2 regions of the Antiquaquibacter oligotrophicus genome follow, and region 1 is predicted to be linked to the other one. Evidence: predicted binding sites of a transcription regulator. Region 1 holds the regulator's gene; the other holds the start of a gene.
What was found. The regulator LexA, encoded in region 1, represses DNA repair genes until DNA is damaged. The targets are predictions, from matches to a motif close to TCGAACANNTGTTCGA.
Positions count from the first base shown of each region.

Region 2: the regulator LexA is predicted to act here: its motif matches at 1,360-1,375, upstream of LH407_RS09895 (HNH endonuclease signature motif containing protein).

Region 1 is NZ_CP085036.1:319,859-328,026, forward strand. It holds gene hisB (imidazoleglycerol-phosphate dehydratase HisB) at 1-409, opposite strand, end outside; gene LH407_RS01595 (histidinol-phosphate transaminase) at 441-1,514, opposite strand; gene LH407_RS01600 (LysM peptidoglycan-binding domain-containing protein) at 1,564-1,932, opposite strand; gene lexA (transcriptional repressor LexA) at 2,191-2,883, shown strand; gene metE (5-methyltetrahydropteroyltriglutamate--homocysteine S-methyltransferase) at 2,906-5,215, opposite strand; gene LH407_RS01615 (methylenetetrahydrofolate reductase) at 5,212-6,189, opposite strand; gene hflX (GTPase HflX) at 6,318-7,856, opposite strand; gene LH407_RS01625 (class I SAM-dependent methyltransferase) at 7,900-8,168, shown strand, end outside.
Region 2 is NZ_CP085036.1:2,034,291-2,042,458, forward strand. It holds gene LH407_RS09885 (SGNH/GDSL hydrolase family protein) at 1-15, shown strand, start outside; gene LH407_RS09890 (SGNH/GDSL hydrolase family protein) at 164-823, shown strand; gene LH407_RS09895 (HNH endonuclease signature motif containing protein) at 1,396-2,856, shown strand; gene LH407_RS09900 (malate:quinone oxidoreductase) at 2,905-4,380, shown strand; gene LH407_RS09905 (response regulator) at 4,505-5,152, shown strand; gene LH407_RS09910 (thymidine kinase) at 5,149-5,796, shown strand; gene LH407_RS09915 (SDR family oxidoreductase) at 5,806-6,588, opposite strand; gene LH407_RS09920 (response regulator) at 6,679-7,317, opposite strand; gene LH407_RS09925 (sensor histidine kinase) at 7,314-8,168, opposite strand, start outside.

The DNA of each region.
Region 1 (8,168 bases):
CGGTGAAGTGACCACCGATGAGGTGGTGCTCGAAACCGGGTGGCTCCCCCGTGTGAACGAGGTAGGGACGACCGGACACGTCAACGACTGCCTGAACCAGCGCCTCATCGAGGGGTACGAGAGCGTCGCCGAAACGCGAGATGCCGGACTTGTCGCCCAGTGCCTGGCGAATGGCCGTGCCGAGCGTGATCCCGATGTCCTCCACGGTGTGGTGGACGTCGATGTGCGTGTCACCAGATGCCTCGACAGTGAGATCGACCAACGAGTGACGAGCGAAAGCGGTCAAAAGGTGGTCGAAGAACGGAACACTCGAGTTGATCGTCGACTTGCCCGTGCCGTCGAGATTCAACGAGAGCTCGATAGTCGATTCACTCGTCTGACGACTCAGGGATGCCTCGCGGGAACTCATGACCTCAATCCTAGTGAGAAGCGTTGCAGGCTCAGCGGCCGCTCAATCGCGCCAAGGTGTCGAGAAAAATGGAGGTCTCTGCCTCAGTTCCTGCGGTGACACGCAAGTGCCCGGGGATTCCTACATCCCGAATGAGGACTCCCTCGGCATAGAGCTTGGTGAACAGCGCGTGAGGATCTGCCACCCCGCCGAACAGGACGAAGTTCGCAGCGCTCGGCAAGGGCTCGTAGCCGAGCGCCGGGAGGGCTTCGATCATCCGGTCGCGCTGCACAATGATCTCGTCGACCATGGCGAGCATCTCATCGGCGTGAGCGAGGGCCGCCACCGCTGCGGCCTGGGTCAGCGCGGAGAGGTGATACGGAAGACGGACGAGTCTCAACGCATCGATCACCGCCGGGTCGGCGGCTAAATATCCGAGACGGATCCCAGCGAATGCGAACGCCTTGCTCATCGTGCGGCTCACCAAGAGACGCGGACGCCCCTCGAGAAGGGTGAGGGCGGACGGGCCGCTTGCGAACTCCGCGTACGCCTCGTCGACGAGAACGATGCCGTCGGTGGCGTCGTATGCGGCCGCGATCACGTCGATATCGAGGGGTGTGCCCGTCGGGTTGTTGGGTGAGCACAGGAACACCACATCTGGGCGCGTCTGTCTAATCGCACCCACCACGTCTGCTTCGGTCAGGACGTAATCGGGACCACGCTCGCCGGTGACCCACGTCGTGCCCGTTCCTCCCGCGATGATCGAGTGCATCGAGTAGGTGGGAGGGAAACCGAGCACACGGCGTCCCGGCCCACCGAAGGCCTGGAGCACGTGCTGTAAGACCTCGTTCGACCCATTGGCCGCCCAAATGTTCTCGGCGGTGACACCGTGGCCGAGATAGTCAGCCAGAGCGGTTCGCAGTTCTGTGAACTCGCGATCGGGGTACCGGTTTGCCCCCAAAACGGCCCGAGCTAGCGAACGGACTATGTCGGTCGCGACGTCTTCGGGGATCGGATGCGTGTTCTCATTGACGTTGAGACGCACGGGGACCAGGTCTTGAGGTGCGCCATAGGGCTTCTTGCCTCGGAGGTCGTCTCTGATCGGGAGTTCGTCGAGGGATGTCACCGGACAAGCTTAGGGCGCACCAACCAGCCGCTCATCCGTCGTGGTGCGGTCAGTGGGCCGCGTACTCGAGCGGAATCGTCAACTGTTGGCCGGCATACACATCGGCAGACTCGAGACGGTTGAGTCGGACGATCGCGTCAATCACTTCCCGTGGGTCGGAGGTGGGAGCAACCGATTCTGCGACCTGCCACAGCGACTCCCCGGTCTCGACAGTGACCACGTCGAAGGAGGCGGTAGACCCTTCGAGAGAGGCAACGGCACCGCCCCCATTGATTGCGAACGCGAGAGCAACAGCAATCACCGGCGTCACCAGCATCCCGAACAGGACACGACGACCCCGTCGAGTGATGCGCAAGCGCGGCTGGGCGGGGCGGACCGAGGCCGAATACGTCATCGAGGGAAAAGTCATCGTGCTCATCGTGTGCTCCTCATCCTGAAACCCGAGTCGGTCGAACGGGGTTTCGTATCCGGTACTCGGCCGGGAGTACCGGATACGAAGTCTGTAGAACGTCTGTACCGAACATAACTTCGATCTACGAGAAAATCAAGGTCATCTTCGAACTGCTCGCGGCGATAACCCCGACACACTCGAAGATGTGTTTGTTTCGAGCATCCGTTCTGGATACAGTTTCGAGTGAGCCACCGACATTCCATCGCGGGGCGGAGATGAGGGACCGTGACCGACGCAACGCCTGAACAGTTCGGCGAAAAACCAGCCACCCGTCGCCGCAAGAGCCTCAGCGAGAAGCAGATGGCCATCCTTGACGTGATTCAGCGATCCGTCGCGACCCGCGGTTATCCGCCGAGCATGCGCGAGATCGGCGACGCTGTCGGCCTCGCATCCCTCTCCAGCGTCACCCATCAACTCGGTCAACTCGAGTTGAGTGGCTACCTCCGGCGCGACCCGAATCGCCCCCGCGCAATGGAAGTACTCATCGACCTTCCCGAGCTGGAAACGGGTTCGGTTGTCGAGAGCGGTGCCCCGTCGGTGGGAGACGCGGCCCTCGTGCCCCTCGTCGGCAGGATCGCTGCCGGAATTCCCATCACGGCAGACGAGCAAATTGATGAGGTTTTCCCCCTCCCCCGCAGGCTCGTGGGCAAGGGAGAGCTGTTCATGCTCAAGGTTGTCGGTGATTCCATGATCGATGCGGCCATTTGCGACGGCGATTGGGTCGTCGTGCGTCAGCAGAGTGACGCCACTAACGGCGATATCGTCGCGGCCATGCTCGACAGCGAAGCAACGGTCAAAGTGTTCCGCCAGCGCGACGGACACACCTGGCTTCTCCCCCGAAATTCTGCGTTCGAACCCATTCTGGGTGACCACGCGGAGGTGCTCGGCAAGGTTGTGGCGGTCCTACGCGCGGTGTAACACCGCCACACCCCTAGGTCCGCTAGACGGTCGCCTTCGCTCGCGCCGCTCGTGTGGCCTCGAGAACGTTGGCGAGTGACTGGACGGTTTCGTCGTAGCCGCGCGTCTTGAGACCACAATCCGGGTTCACCCACACCTGGCGCTCCGGAATGGAACCGAGGGCGATTTCGATGAGTTCGGAGACTTCCTCGACCGAGGGCACTCGTGGAGAGTGGATGTCGTAGACCCCGGGTCCGATGCCACGCCCAAATCCGCTGCGCTTGATGTCCGGCACGACCTCCATCTTCGAGCGAGCCGCTTCGATCGACGTGACGTCGGCATCGAGACGGTTGATGGCGTCGATGACGACACCAAACTCCGAATAACACAGGTGAGTGTGGATCTGAGTGCGGTCCTCTACGCCGGCCGTCGCGAGCCGGAACGAACCGACCGACCAGTCGAGGTAGTCGTCGTGATCCTTCTTCTTGAGGGGGAGCAACTCACGCAACGCCGGTTCATCGACCTGAATGATTCCGATGCCCGCCGCTTCGAGGTCCGCGATCTCATCGCGCAAGGCGAGGGCCACCTGGTTCGCTGTCTCTCGCAGCGGTTGGTCATCACGCACGAACGACCAGGCCAGGATCGTTACCGGTCCCGTGAGCATGCCCTTCACGGGCTTGTATGTGAGGCTTTGGGTGTACGTCGACCACTCGACAGTGATGGGCGCAGGACGTGAGACGTCGCCCCAGAGGATCGACGGGCGCGTACAGCGCGATCCGTAAGATTGCACCCAGCCGTTCTGCGTCACCGCGAAACCGTCCAGATTCTCCGCGAAGTACTGAACCATGTCGTTGCGTTCGGGCTCGCCGTGCACGATGACATCGAGGCCGATTTCCTCCTGGAGGTCGACGACTCGACGGATCTCGGCACGCATGGCCTCCACGTAGTCATCGTGGCTGAGTTCGCCCCGCACGAGTGCAGCACGAGCCTTCCGGATGTCGCCGGTCTGGGGGAAAGACCCGATCGTCGTCGTCGGCAGGAAGGGGAGATGCAGAGCCTCCTCCTGCGCTGCCAGCCGCGCGGAGTAGTCGCCGCGCGAGAAGTCGCTCGGAGTGAGGGATGCAGCGCGCTCGCGCACGGCGCCGTCGTGCACGCCCGCTGCCGCGTGACGGGCTTCGAGGGCATCCGTGGCCGCTTGCAACTCGTCCGCAATGGCATTCCGACCCTCGGTGAGACCCTTGGCCAGGATCGACACCTGGGCCACTTTCTGATCGGCGAAGGCGAGCCAACTCTTCAACCAGCCTTCGAGCAACGGCTCATCCTCAACGTCGTGTGGCACGTGGAAGAGGCTCGTCGATGTCGACACGGCCACGTTCGGGTTTGAACTCCGCAGTCTCTCGAGCGCGGAAAACGCGTTGTCGAGGTCGCCGCGCCATACGTTGTGTCCGTCGATGACCCCGCCGACGAGAACCTTGTCCGTGGTGAAGCCCGACGGGAGTGAGCCCTTGACCAGATCTAGCCCTATAGCCTCCACGGGCGTTGACGCGAGCACGGGGAGTGCGTCGTCGAGCGAAGCATAAGGCGACGCAACAAAAATGGCGGGCCGCACGACCGAAGACCCCAGCGCCTCGTAGGCGCGGCGAGTGGCCTCGAGAACGACCTCACGAGGTACGTCAATGCTCTCGCTCACGAGCGCAGGCTCGTCGAGTTGAACCCATTCCGCGCCGGCTGCCGTCAGTGCCGCGAGCAACTCGGCATAAACAGGGAGGAGGTCGTCCAGACGATCGATCGGCTGGAAATCCGCCGGGGCACCGTCGCTCGGCTTGCTCAGGAGGAGGAAGGTGACGGGACCGACGATGACGGGTCGAGTGCGGTATCCCGCGACCGTCGCCTCCGCCACCTCGCGCACGAGGCGATCCGATGCCAGGTGGAAGTCGGTCTCCGGACCGATCTCCGGCACGAGGTAGTGGTAGTTCGAGTCGAACCATTTCGTCATCTCGAGGGGTGCGTCCTGACCCTCGCCTCGCGCAATCGTGAAGTAGCCGGCCAGGTCGACGGACCCGTCTTCCTTCACCAAACGCGCGAATCGTTCCGGCACTGCACCTACTGTGACGGCGGCGTCCAGGACCTGGTCGTAGAAGCTGAACGCCTCGGGAATGGACGAATCGGATCGCCCGAGACCGAGGGAGACGAGCCGCTCACGCGTTGCCGCTCGGAGTTCAGAAGCGGACTGCTCCAGTTCCTCTGCGCTGATCTTTCCTGCCCAGAAGGCCTCGACCGCGCGCTTCAGCTCGCGTCGACGGCCGATGCGCGGGTAACCGAGGATTGTGCCGGTGGGGAATGAGACGGTCATGCGATGTCGCTTTCTTCCAGTGATGGGTATCGTGCCGCGTCATCGAGGAGTCCGACCCCGCGAAGCACGGCGAGAGGTGCCGAATGTTGGTTGAAGGTATACAGGTGAAGGCCGGGGGCGCCCCCGTCGAGTAGTGACGTCCCGAGCTCGATCGCGTGGGCGATTCCGACGCGTCGCTGGGCTTCCTCGTCGCCAGCGCTCTCGAGCGCACGGTGGAGGTCAACGGGAGTCTCCTCGCCCGTAAGCTCGATGATCCGCTCCAGGCGTCGGATGCTCAGCACGGGCATGATCCCGGGCAGGATTCGCATCGTCACTCCCGCCTCGCGTGCACGCTCGACGAAGCTGAGGTACTCGTCCGCGTGGAAAAACAACTGGGTGATCGCGAGATTCGCACCCGCGGCTTCCTTGGCGAGCAGGGTGTCGAGATCCTGCTCAACCGATCGCGATCGCGGATGGCCGTTCGGGAACGCCGCAACCGCAATCGTGACCTTCTCGCCGCTCTCCACTCGTTTGGCACCGGGGAATCCAGGCACATCGCCGAAGCGGAAGGGCTCCCGCTCCTTCTGCACACGATGGATGAGTTGCACGAGCTCGCCGGCACTGCCGAGGTCACCGAGGAAGTCATCATCCTCTGTCGACCCCGCTGGCGGGTCTCCCCGAAGGGCAAGGAAGCTCGTGATGCCGGCATCCAGGAACTCCCGGATGAGCCCGCTGGCCTCCGCGTAGGAGGAACCAACACACGTCAGATGGGCCATCGGTTTGACCGACGTCGTCGACAACATGTGCGTGAGCACGGCAAGGGAGAGTCCTCGGGTCGAACCACTTGCGCCGTACGTCACCGAGATGAACTCCGGCGACGCAGCCACGAGTTCTGCGATCGAGGCATACAGCGCGGCCTCGGCGTCACCCGATCTCGGCGGATAGAGCTCAAACGAGAACGTCGGGCGCGCGGGGAAATGCGGTCGCTCACTCACGTCGCACACACCCTCCGGTAGCCAGAACTCTGCAATCCGTTGGGGCGGGTGCCGGGCTCGGCTGTCGCACCTGTCGGGGTCACCCGACATGACGAGTCTAAGCAGCCGAGCCCGGCGATGACGCAGTGTTACGCCGACACAACAAACGCTTCGAGTTCAGCTGTTCGTCCGGGGTGGACGAGGGCACGAACACGAGTTCCCGACTCTTCGTACTCGGTGCTGAGCACCCTGCCCTGGACATGGAGGCGCGAGATGATCTCGCCACGGTCGTAGGGCACGAGGAGGTCGAGTTCGATTTCGGGGCTCGGGAGGAGCTCCGCGATCTGCGCGAGCAACTCGTCGACACCCTCGCCGGTGCGCGCCGAGACGAACACACCATTCGGCTCCAGGCCGCGAAGCACGAGTCGGTGATCGTCGTCGGCAAGATCTGACTTGTTGAAGACAACAATCTCGGGGATGTCACGAGCGCCCAGTTCACCGATGACGTCGCGGACGGTGGCAAGCTGACCTGCCGGATCCGGGTGCGACGCATCAACGACGTGGACGATGACGTCGGACTGACCGACCTCCTCGAGAGTCGAACGGAATGCCTCCACCAACTGGTGCGGCAGGTTTCGAACGAAGCCGACCGTGTCCGCGAGTGTGAACAGACGACCGTCTGGCGTGCTCGAGCGGCGGACCGTGGCATCCAGGGTTGCGAACAGAGCGTTCTCCACGAGCACTCCGGCGCGTGTGATGCGGTTGAGGAGACTCGATTTGCCTGCGTTCGTGTACCCCGCAATGGCCACACTCGGCACCTCGAAGCGGTTACGGTTGGCCCGCTTCGCTTCGCGAGCAGGAGCGAAGCCCTTGATCTGGCGGCGGAGCTTGGCCATGCGCGAATGGATGCGACGTCGATCGAGTTCGATCTTCGTCTCACCTGGTCCGCGGCTCCCCATTCCCGTTCCGGCGCCGACCTGGCCACCGGCCTGGCGGGACATGGACTCACCCCAACCGCGAAGTCGCGGAAGAAGGTACTCGAGTTGCGCGAGTTCGACCTGCGCCCGACCCTCGCGGCTCTTGGCGTGCTGAGAGAAGATGTCGAGAATGACCGCTGTCCTGTCGATAACTTTCACTCGCACGACGTCTTCGAGCGCACGGCGCTGACTCGGGGCGAGCTCAGTGTCGGCGATGACCGTGTCGGCTCCTGTTGCAGCCACGACGTCCCGAAGTTCCTCGGCCTTTCCCTTACCGAAGTACGTGCTCGGGTCGGGGTGCGGCCGGCGTTGAAGCAGCCCGTCGAGAACCACGGCGCCCGCCGTTTCGGCCAGCGCCGCCAACTCGCGCAGGGAGTTCTCGGCATCCTGCACTGTGCCAGCGGAGTAGACCCCGATGAGGACAACGTTCTCCAGGCGAAGCTGTCGATACTCAACCTCGGTGACGTCCTCGAGCTCGGTCGAGAGGCCAGGTACGCGCCGAAGCGCCTGCCGATCCTCTCGATCGAACTGCTCGCCGTCGCGAAGATCCTCGTAGTGGGCATCGTCCTGGAGTGCAAGCGCGGTTGCCGATCCGAACCGCGACACCGTTGCCGCCTGCGTGGACTGCCGCACCAGCACACGCTCCGCATCGCTCTGCTCGGCGGCGTCGTTGCCCGTTGCGGCGGATTGCGAAAGTTTGTCTGTCGTCATTGTGTGTTAACCCTATTTCTCTTCTCTTCGGTAAGTTCTCTGCATGGCAAACGAGCACTACTTCTCTTCTTCCCCGGGAAGTGAGCTCAAGCCGCGGACCGTTCACGTGCGCATCGCCGGTGTTGACCGCGACGTGATTACGGCGGGTGGCGTCTTCAGCCCCGACCGCATTGACACAGGCACACAGGTGCTCCTCGCGAGCGTCCCTCCCCCACCACCGGGCGGAAACCTTCTCGATCTCGGATGCGGGTGGGGGCCGATTGCCCTCACACTCGCAACGGAGTCACCTCACGCGACGGTGTGGGCAGTGGA
Region 2 (8,168 bases), 1.2 Mb from region 1:
CCACCTGTTGGTTGAGGAGCTCGCGGAGCGAGCGTCTCGAAACCAACCCCACGAGGTACTTCGGGCCGTTGGTTTCGAGACGCCGCCCGCGGCGGCTCCTCAACCAACAAGTGACTCCTCTCGAACGGGTAAACGGCCAGCTGCCGCCGGTACCCTTCCCCGCATGAGACGTTTCGCGTTCGCGCTTCTGGGGGTGCTGGCGCTCGCCGGCTGCGCGCAACCCGCGGTCGTCGACACGGTGGAACGGGAGGGCAGCATGCGGGTGGCGTTCTACGGGGATTCGTACACGTATGGGGCCGGAGCATCCGACCCGTCGTTGCGCTGGTCGACGATCGTGAGCGAACAGCGCGACTGGACGGAGCTGAACTATTCCGTCAACGGCCTCGGCTTCGTCAACAACAGGGGTGTGTTCGGCCCGGGCGACCTGCCGGCCACCATCATCGACGACAAGCCCGACATCGTCATCAGCACGATGGGTCTCAACGACAACTTCTCGTTCGCGGTCGCCGCCGACCTCATCCGCTCGACCATCACCGATGACCTGACGCGGTTTGCGACGGAGCTTCCGGATGCCCGCATCATCGTCGTGGAACCGTTCTGGTACACCGACACCCGCCCCGAGTCGGTGGAGATCATCAACGGGTGGGTGCGGGAGACCGCGGACGATCTGGGGCTCGAGTACATCGAGGGGGCCTCGCGGTGGCTGGAGGGGCATCCGGAGTGGATGGCGGATGACATCATCCACCCCAACGACGAGGGCTACGCGGAGCTCGCCCGCCGCATGAACGAGGAGCTCGCCGCGCTGGGGCTACCCGCTGGTTGAGGAGCCGCCGAAGGCGGCAGTTACCCCGCTGGTTGAGGAGCCGCCGCAGGCGGCGTCTCGAAACCCGCGTTACGCGTGGCGTTGGTTTCGAGACGCGCTTCTGCGAAGCGCTCCTCAACCAACAGGTGTTCGTTACCCCGCTGGAGGCGATGCCTCGAGGTGTGCGTTACCCCGCTGGTTGAGGAGCCGCCGCAGGCGGCGTCTCGAAACCTGCGTTGCGCGTGGCGTTGGTTTCGAGACGCGCTTCTGCGAAGCGCTCCTCAACCAACAAGTGTGCGTTACCCGCTGAAGGCGGTGCCTCAAGGTGTGCGTTACCCCGCTGGTTGAGGAGCCGCCGCAGGCGGCGTCTCGAAACCTGCGTTGCGCGTGGCGTTGGTTTCGAGACGCGCTTCTGCGAAGCGCTCCTCAACCAACAAGTGTGCGTTACCCCGCTGGTTGAGGAGCCGCCGCAGGCGGCGTCTCGAAACCCGCGCCGCGAACGGCCCTCACCCGGGGTGAATGTCGGGGTGAAATCGCCTCCGAGCATTGTGGATAACTCGAACATACGTTCTAATTTCCGATAGAATGGGGGCATGTCATTCACCCTCCCCGAGCGCCTCACCGAGGCGGCTGAGCGCGCCTCTACGGCGCTCGGGGAGTTGCTCGATCTGGTGCATCAGAGCAATCCGGCCGACGTCGCCGCGACCCTTGCTGCGGTCGAGAAGGTTGGGCGCTTGGCGGATGCGGCTCGAGTGCGCGCTGCGGTCCCGCTGATGGAGACCCCCGAGCTTGCACAGCAGCTCGGCTTCACGTCCGAGCGGGATGCCGTCGCCTCTCTCGCGCAGATCTCCCTCCGGTCGGCGGGCACGCGAATCAGGCTTGCCGACGCGATTCACACCACGTGCTCGATCACGGGGCAACCGCTCGCACCGGAGCGTCCCGCCGTCGCCGCAGCTCTCGACGCGGGCGAGCTGGGGTTGGAGACGGCAGACCTCATCGTCCGTGAACTGGCCGCCACAAACCGGCGAGCCGAGAAGTTCACCCAGGATGCCGCCGAGCAACTCATGGTCACGATCGGCTCCGGTCTCGACCCCGTAACAGGCGCCATCGTCCCACCGGTGTCTGCGGACTACATCGCGGCAGAGCTTCGCCAGATCGCACTCGTGATCGACCCGGACGGCGCTCGACCGCGCGAAGAGCGGGCGCTGCGCAACCGCGGGATCCGGTTCGGCAAACCCACCGACGACGGGCGTGTTCCCCTCAACGGTTCTCTTCTCAGTGATGTCGCTGAACTGTTCACAGGGCTCCTTGAGGCCCACCGTCGCTCCCCGAGATTCGTCGACGAGTCGGCCCTGGATGATGAGGCGCTGAGCGCCGACAACGCAACGGATTCGTCGCCCGGTGACCTTGCACCCGACGTCCTCTTCGGTGCAGCGTCAGCCGACAACCGCACGCCAGACCAGCGGCGGCACGACGCCTTCGCGGACCTGCTCGCCACCCTCGTGGGCCTCGACAGCACCCCGAAGCTCAACGGAAGCCCCGTCACCGTCGTCGTCACCGTGAACGCCGACGATCTCGAACTCGACGCGGACGCCGACGATGCCGACAGCGCGGCGCGCGACGGCGACCCCATTGGCACGATGGCGGGTTCCGATGTGCCCGTCTCGCGTGCCGAGGTGCTCCGCTTCATCGACGCCGCGGGCTACCGAGTCGTCACCCTCAAGAACGGTCGCATCGTCGACATCAGCTCGCAGCAGCGCTGCTTCACCCACTCTCAACGGCTCGCGATCGCAGCCCGCGACGGTTACCGCTGTTTCGCCCCCGGATGCACGGCGTCACCGCACGCGCTCCAAGCGCACCACGTCCTCGCCTTCCGGGACGGTGGCCCAACCCATACCGACGACGGAATACTTCTCTGCTACTGGCATCACCGAATAGTCGACACAGGTCCATGGCAGTACCGGATGGTCGACGGCGTTCCCGAAGTTCGTGGGCCGGGCATCCCGCAGTGGACCCGCCGTACACCCCTGCGCCCGCACCCCGTCGCCGCGTGACGCCCGCGCCCGCCCGCGCCCGCCCGCGTACGCGCGTAAACTAGTCCGGTGAGTAGAACCGTCGACGTCGCCCTCATCGGCGGCGGAATCATGAGTGCCACCCTCGGTTCCCTCCTTCAGAGGCTCCAGCCCGACTGGACGATCGAAATCTTCGAACGCCTCGGCGACCTCGCCCTCGAAAGCTCCAACCCGTGGAACAACGCCGGCACCGGCCACTCCGCCCTGTGCGAGCTCAACTACACGCCGCAGAAAGCCGACGGCAGCATCGACATCACGAGCGCCGTCAAAGTCAACGAACAGTTCCAGGTGTCCCGCCAGTTCTGGGCCCACCTCGTCGACACGGGCGCACTGCCCGACCCGAAAGCCTTCATCGCCGCAACCCCGCACATGAGCTTCGTGTGGGGCGAGGACAACGTCACCTACCTCCGCAAACGCTACGAAGCACTCAAAGACCACCCGCTCTTCGCCGGGCTCGAGTTCTCGACGGATGCCCGCACCATCCGCACCTGGGCCCCCCTCATGATCCCGGGCCGCCTCAAATCCCAGCCGATCGCCGCGACCCACATCGCGTCCGGAACCGACGTCGACTTCGGCGCCCTCACGCACCTCCTCACCAAGAACCTCGTCGACGAGGGTGCAACCCTCACCACCGAGACCCTCGTTACCGGCATCAAAAAGCAGCGTGACGGCCTGTGGCGCCTCAGCCTCCGCAAAGACATCGGCGGCACCCCCATGGAACCCGTCACGGCACGTTTCGTCTTCGTCGGCGGCGGCGGGTACGCGCTGGGTCTCCTCCAGAAGTCGGGCATCAAAGAGATTCGCGGGTACGGCGGGTTCCCCGTCAGCGGCGAATTCCTCCGCACCGACAACCCCGAAGTCGTCGCCAAACATGCCGCCAAGGTGTACGGCAAAGCCGCCGTCGGCTCGCCGCCCATGTCGGTTCCACACCTCGACCTGCGGGTCGTCGACGGCTCGCAGAGTCTCATGTTCGGCCCGTACGCCGGATTCAGCCCCCGGTTCCTGAAAACCGGGTCGCTTGTCGACCTGTTCGCGAGCATCCGTTGGCACAACCTCATCCCCATGATCGCCGCAGGCCTCAGCAATCTCGGTCTCGTGAGGTACCTCGTCAGTCAGCTCGCCGCGAGCGAAAAAACGAAGTTCGCCGAACTGAAGCAGTTCTATCCGGACGCGGACCCCAAAGACTGGTACCGCATCACCGCCGGTCAGCGTGTGCAGGTCATCAAAAAAGACCCCAAGAAACTCGGTGTACTCCAGTTCGGCACCGAGGTTGTGGCGAGCGCCGACGGCAGCATCGCAGGTCTCCTCGGGGCATCCCCTGGAGCATCCACCGCGGTGCCCATCATGCTCACCGTGCTCGAGAAATGTTTCCCCGACAAACTCGACGCATGGCGCCCTGCGATCGCAAAAATGATCCCGAGCTACGGTTCGGCACTGTCGGATGACCCCAAGAAGGCGTCCCAGACGCTACAGAAAACAGCGAAGTCTCTTCAGATAAACCCGTAATGGGGGGTCGTTTGGGGTACAGATTTCGTCCCCCAACTGCAATAATCCTCACAGAATCTTTCGTGAACTCGTCTTCACGTTCCGGGGAACGGCCACCCGCAAGGCTGCCCCCGAGGGGGGAACAATGCCACAGAAAACCGCGAAGCCCATCCGCACGGCAATACTCGACGACCACGAGGTGCTGCTCGACAGCCTCGCGTCGTGGATCGGTACCAACGCACCCGACTTCAACCTTGTGCTGACCGCGAGCACGTGGTTGGAGCTCGTCCACAGCGAGCAGTTCCCCACGGAACTCGTCATCCTCGACTTCCAGCTGCGCGAGCCCGTCTCCATCGAAGCGCGAGTGCGCACGTGCCGCGCCGCGGGGGCCAAGGTGATTGTGCTCACGAGCCTCGATGCGCCAGAGACTCGGCAACGCGCGCTCGAGTCCGGTGCCGCAGCATTTGTGTCCAAGACCGCGCCCATGAGCGAAGTGATGGACATCGCCCGCAAGGTCATGGGTATGAGCCCTCGCCCGCAGGCGGGCCGCTGGCGCCCCGCCCCGGGTGCGCCACAGTCACGCCCGCGACTGAGCGTCGGGGAGGCCCGTGCACTGGCCCTCTACGTCACAGGCCTCAGCACCCAGGAGGTCGCCGACAGCATGGAGGTGCAGTACGAGACCGTGAAGACGTATCTTCGACGGGTGAGAGAAAAATACGCACGCGCGGGCCGACCCGCGAGCCGCAAAGCCGAACTGATCCGCCGCGCGGCCGAGGACGGTTATCTGCAGTGAGCAAGCTCTACTTCCGCTACGGCGCCATGAACAGCGGCAAGAGCACGGCACTGCTCCAGGCGGCCTTCAACTACGAGGAGCGCGGCCAGCGGGTGCTGCTGGCCAAACCCATGATCGACACCAAGGGTGACAACGACATCGTGTCGCGCCTCGGTGTTCGCCGACCCGTCGACTTCACGGTCGCCCCCGGCGAGGACCTCCTAAACGCGTTCGTGCGCAACCGCGGCACCGAGCCGGTGGCGTGCCTCCTCATCGACGAGGCGCAGTTTCTCACCGAATCGCAGGTCGACGACCTGCTGCGGATCGCGATCGTCGAGAAAGTCCCGGTGCTTGCGTACGGCATCCGTACCGACTTTCAGACGATCGCCTTCCCCGGTAGCCGCCGCCTTCTCGAGATCGCTCACTCCCTCGAGGAGCTCAAAACGATCTGCCGTTGCGGACGCAAAGCCGTTTTCAACGCGCGCAAGGTCGGCGACAGGTTCATCTTCGACGGCGACCAGGTGGCCATCGACGGTGTGGATGTCACCTACGAATCCCTGTGCGGTGCGTGCTACCTGGAGGAGAGCGACGGCGTGCTCAACAACGGCCGCCGCCTCGCCTCCGACTTCAGTTACGCGACCGGCCCGGACGCGGACTTCAGCTGAGCGCGCGGCTCACCACGTGCTGTCGCCGCGGATGACGGCATCCGACCCACCATCGATGAACACCACCTGACCACACAGGTGCGCGTTCTCCTCGCTCGTGAGCCACGCCAACAGGTAGGCGACATCACGCGGCGCGAAGATACCGTTCAACGGCATGGGCACCTGCTGCAGGATCGCCTCGCGGGCCTCGGTCGAGCCGGTGAAGGCCGACGTCATCGGTGTCTCCACGACCCCGGGGGCGATCGCGTTGAGCGGGATGCCCGCGCCAGCCCACTCCGCGGTGGGGGCGTTGCGGCGGATCCACTTGGCGAGCGCCTGCTTTGTGGTGCCGTAGATCTGGCCGGCAGCCTGCTCGCCGGCCGCGACAAGCTCTCCCGCACGGTGCAGAGCGGCGGGTTCGTCGCCGGCGAGGAGCGCGTCGAGCAACTCCTGGTCGGCGGGGAAGAGTGACGCCATCGAGGCGGTCGCGACCGCTCGCGGGGCATCCGAGCCGGAGAGCAGCGGGCGGAGCAACTCGAGCGTCGAGACGGCGCCGAAGAAGTTGACGGCCACCGTCGTGGGGGTCGAGGTCGCGAGACCCGCGTTGGCGATGATCGCGTCGATCGTGCCGCCGCTGGCCGCAGTGACACCCTCAAGGAGTGCAGCCCGGCCCTCGTCGGTGCTCAGATCGACGACAACCTCGGCGTCGTGGATGTCGACCCCGATCACGCGGTGACCGCGTTCCGTGAGGAGTTCGGATGTGGCCTTACCGATACCGCTGGCGGCGCCGGTGACGACATAGGTACGAGACATGGTGTGAGCCTTTCGTGGTGGTTCGGCGGGGGCATCCGCCACCACGATGCTCGCGTGCTCGACGCGCAAAAGCGAGGGCCGAAGGTCCTTCTAGCGGTGTCGCGACTCGTGCGCAGCGATAGCGAGTTGCACACGGTTGTCGAGGCCCAGCTTGCCGAGCGAACTCGAGATGTGGGCCTTCACACTGCCAACGGAGAGGAACAACCGTTCGGCGATCTCGCCGTTGGAGAGGCCGTCCGCGACCGCGAGAGCTACCTCCCTCTCGCGCTCGGTGAGCTCGTCGAGGGATGACGTCGGCGCCGCACCTCCGGTCGCCCTGTCGATCAGTTGTCGCAGCACGCCGGGGGAGACGGCGGCCTCACCGAGGGCCGCGGACCGGATCGCCTCCACAATGCGCTCCGGGGGTGTGTGCTTGAGCAGGAACCCCGCGGCCCCGGCACGCAGTGCGTCGAGCACAACGTCATCCGTGTCGAACGTCGTGAGCATGAGCACCCGCGGGTGGGGCCCCGGCCGCGCCAGGAGTGCCCGCAGCGCGGTGATGCCGTCGACCCGCGGCATCCGCACGTCCAACAGCACAACGTCGGGGCGACTCTCCGTCACCGCGAGGGCGAGGCCGTCGCCGTCGGATGCCTCGCCAACAACACTCACGTCGCTGCTCTCGCCGCCCAGCAGCAGCCGTAGGCCCGCTCGCACCAGGGGGTCGTCGTCGACCACCAGAACTCGGATCATGCTGCACCCACCGGCACCGTCGCCACCAGCTCGAACCGCCCGCCGCGCACGGTCGCCTCAAACTCTCCACCGTCAATGCGCACCCGCTCCTCGATGCCGATGAGCCCGTTGCCGTGCTCCGGCAGTTCGTGGAGGGTGATGCCGGGCGGCAGCGGGTTGGTCGCACGGATCTCCACCCGATCACCCAGCCGGTCGACGCTCACCGTCACAGGGGAGTGGGGCGCGTGCTTGCGTGCGTTGGTGAGCGCTTCCTGCACGATGCGGTACACGGTGCGCTGTGTGCCCGGGCGCACATCGGGTCCGAGTGAACTCGTGAAACGCACCGACTGGCCGGAGGATTCCGCCTCCGCGACGAGAGTCGGAAGGTCGTCGAGGGTCGGCTGCGGCGCGCCCGTTCCGAGTTCGTCGTCGCTGCGGAGCAGCCCGAGCAGGTCGCGCAGATCCTCGACGGCGGCTCGCGCGTTTTCGCGAATTACTCCCGCAGCCTCGGTGAGCTCATGGGGTGCCAGCGCACCGTTGGCGGTGGCCCGGTACTCCAGGGCGCCAGCGTGCATGGAGAGCAGGGACATCCGGTGGGCGAGCACATCGTGCATCTCGCGGGCGATACGTTCCCGCTCGTCTCGACGTGTGGAGCTGAGACGCTCCTCGTAGCGTTCCCGGTCACGGGCCGCCGCCTCCCGCAGCCCCACGATCACCTGGCGTCGAGCGCGGCCCAGGAGGCCAATGCACAGGGCGAGTGTGTACAGGAGCGGGATGACGATGATCCAGGCGAGCCAGTCCATGCCGGGCACGGGTGCCAGTGCGTGGTACGGCAGGGCGCAGGCGATCGTGATGACGGTCACGAGCACCGA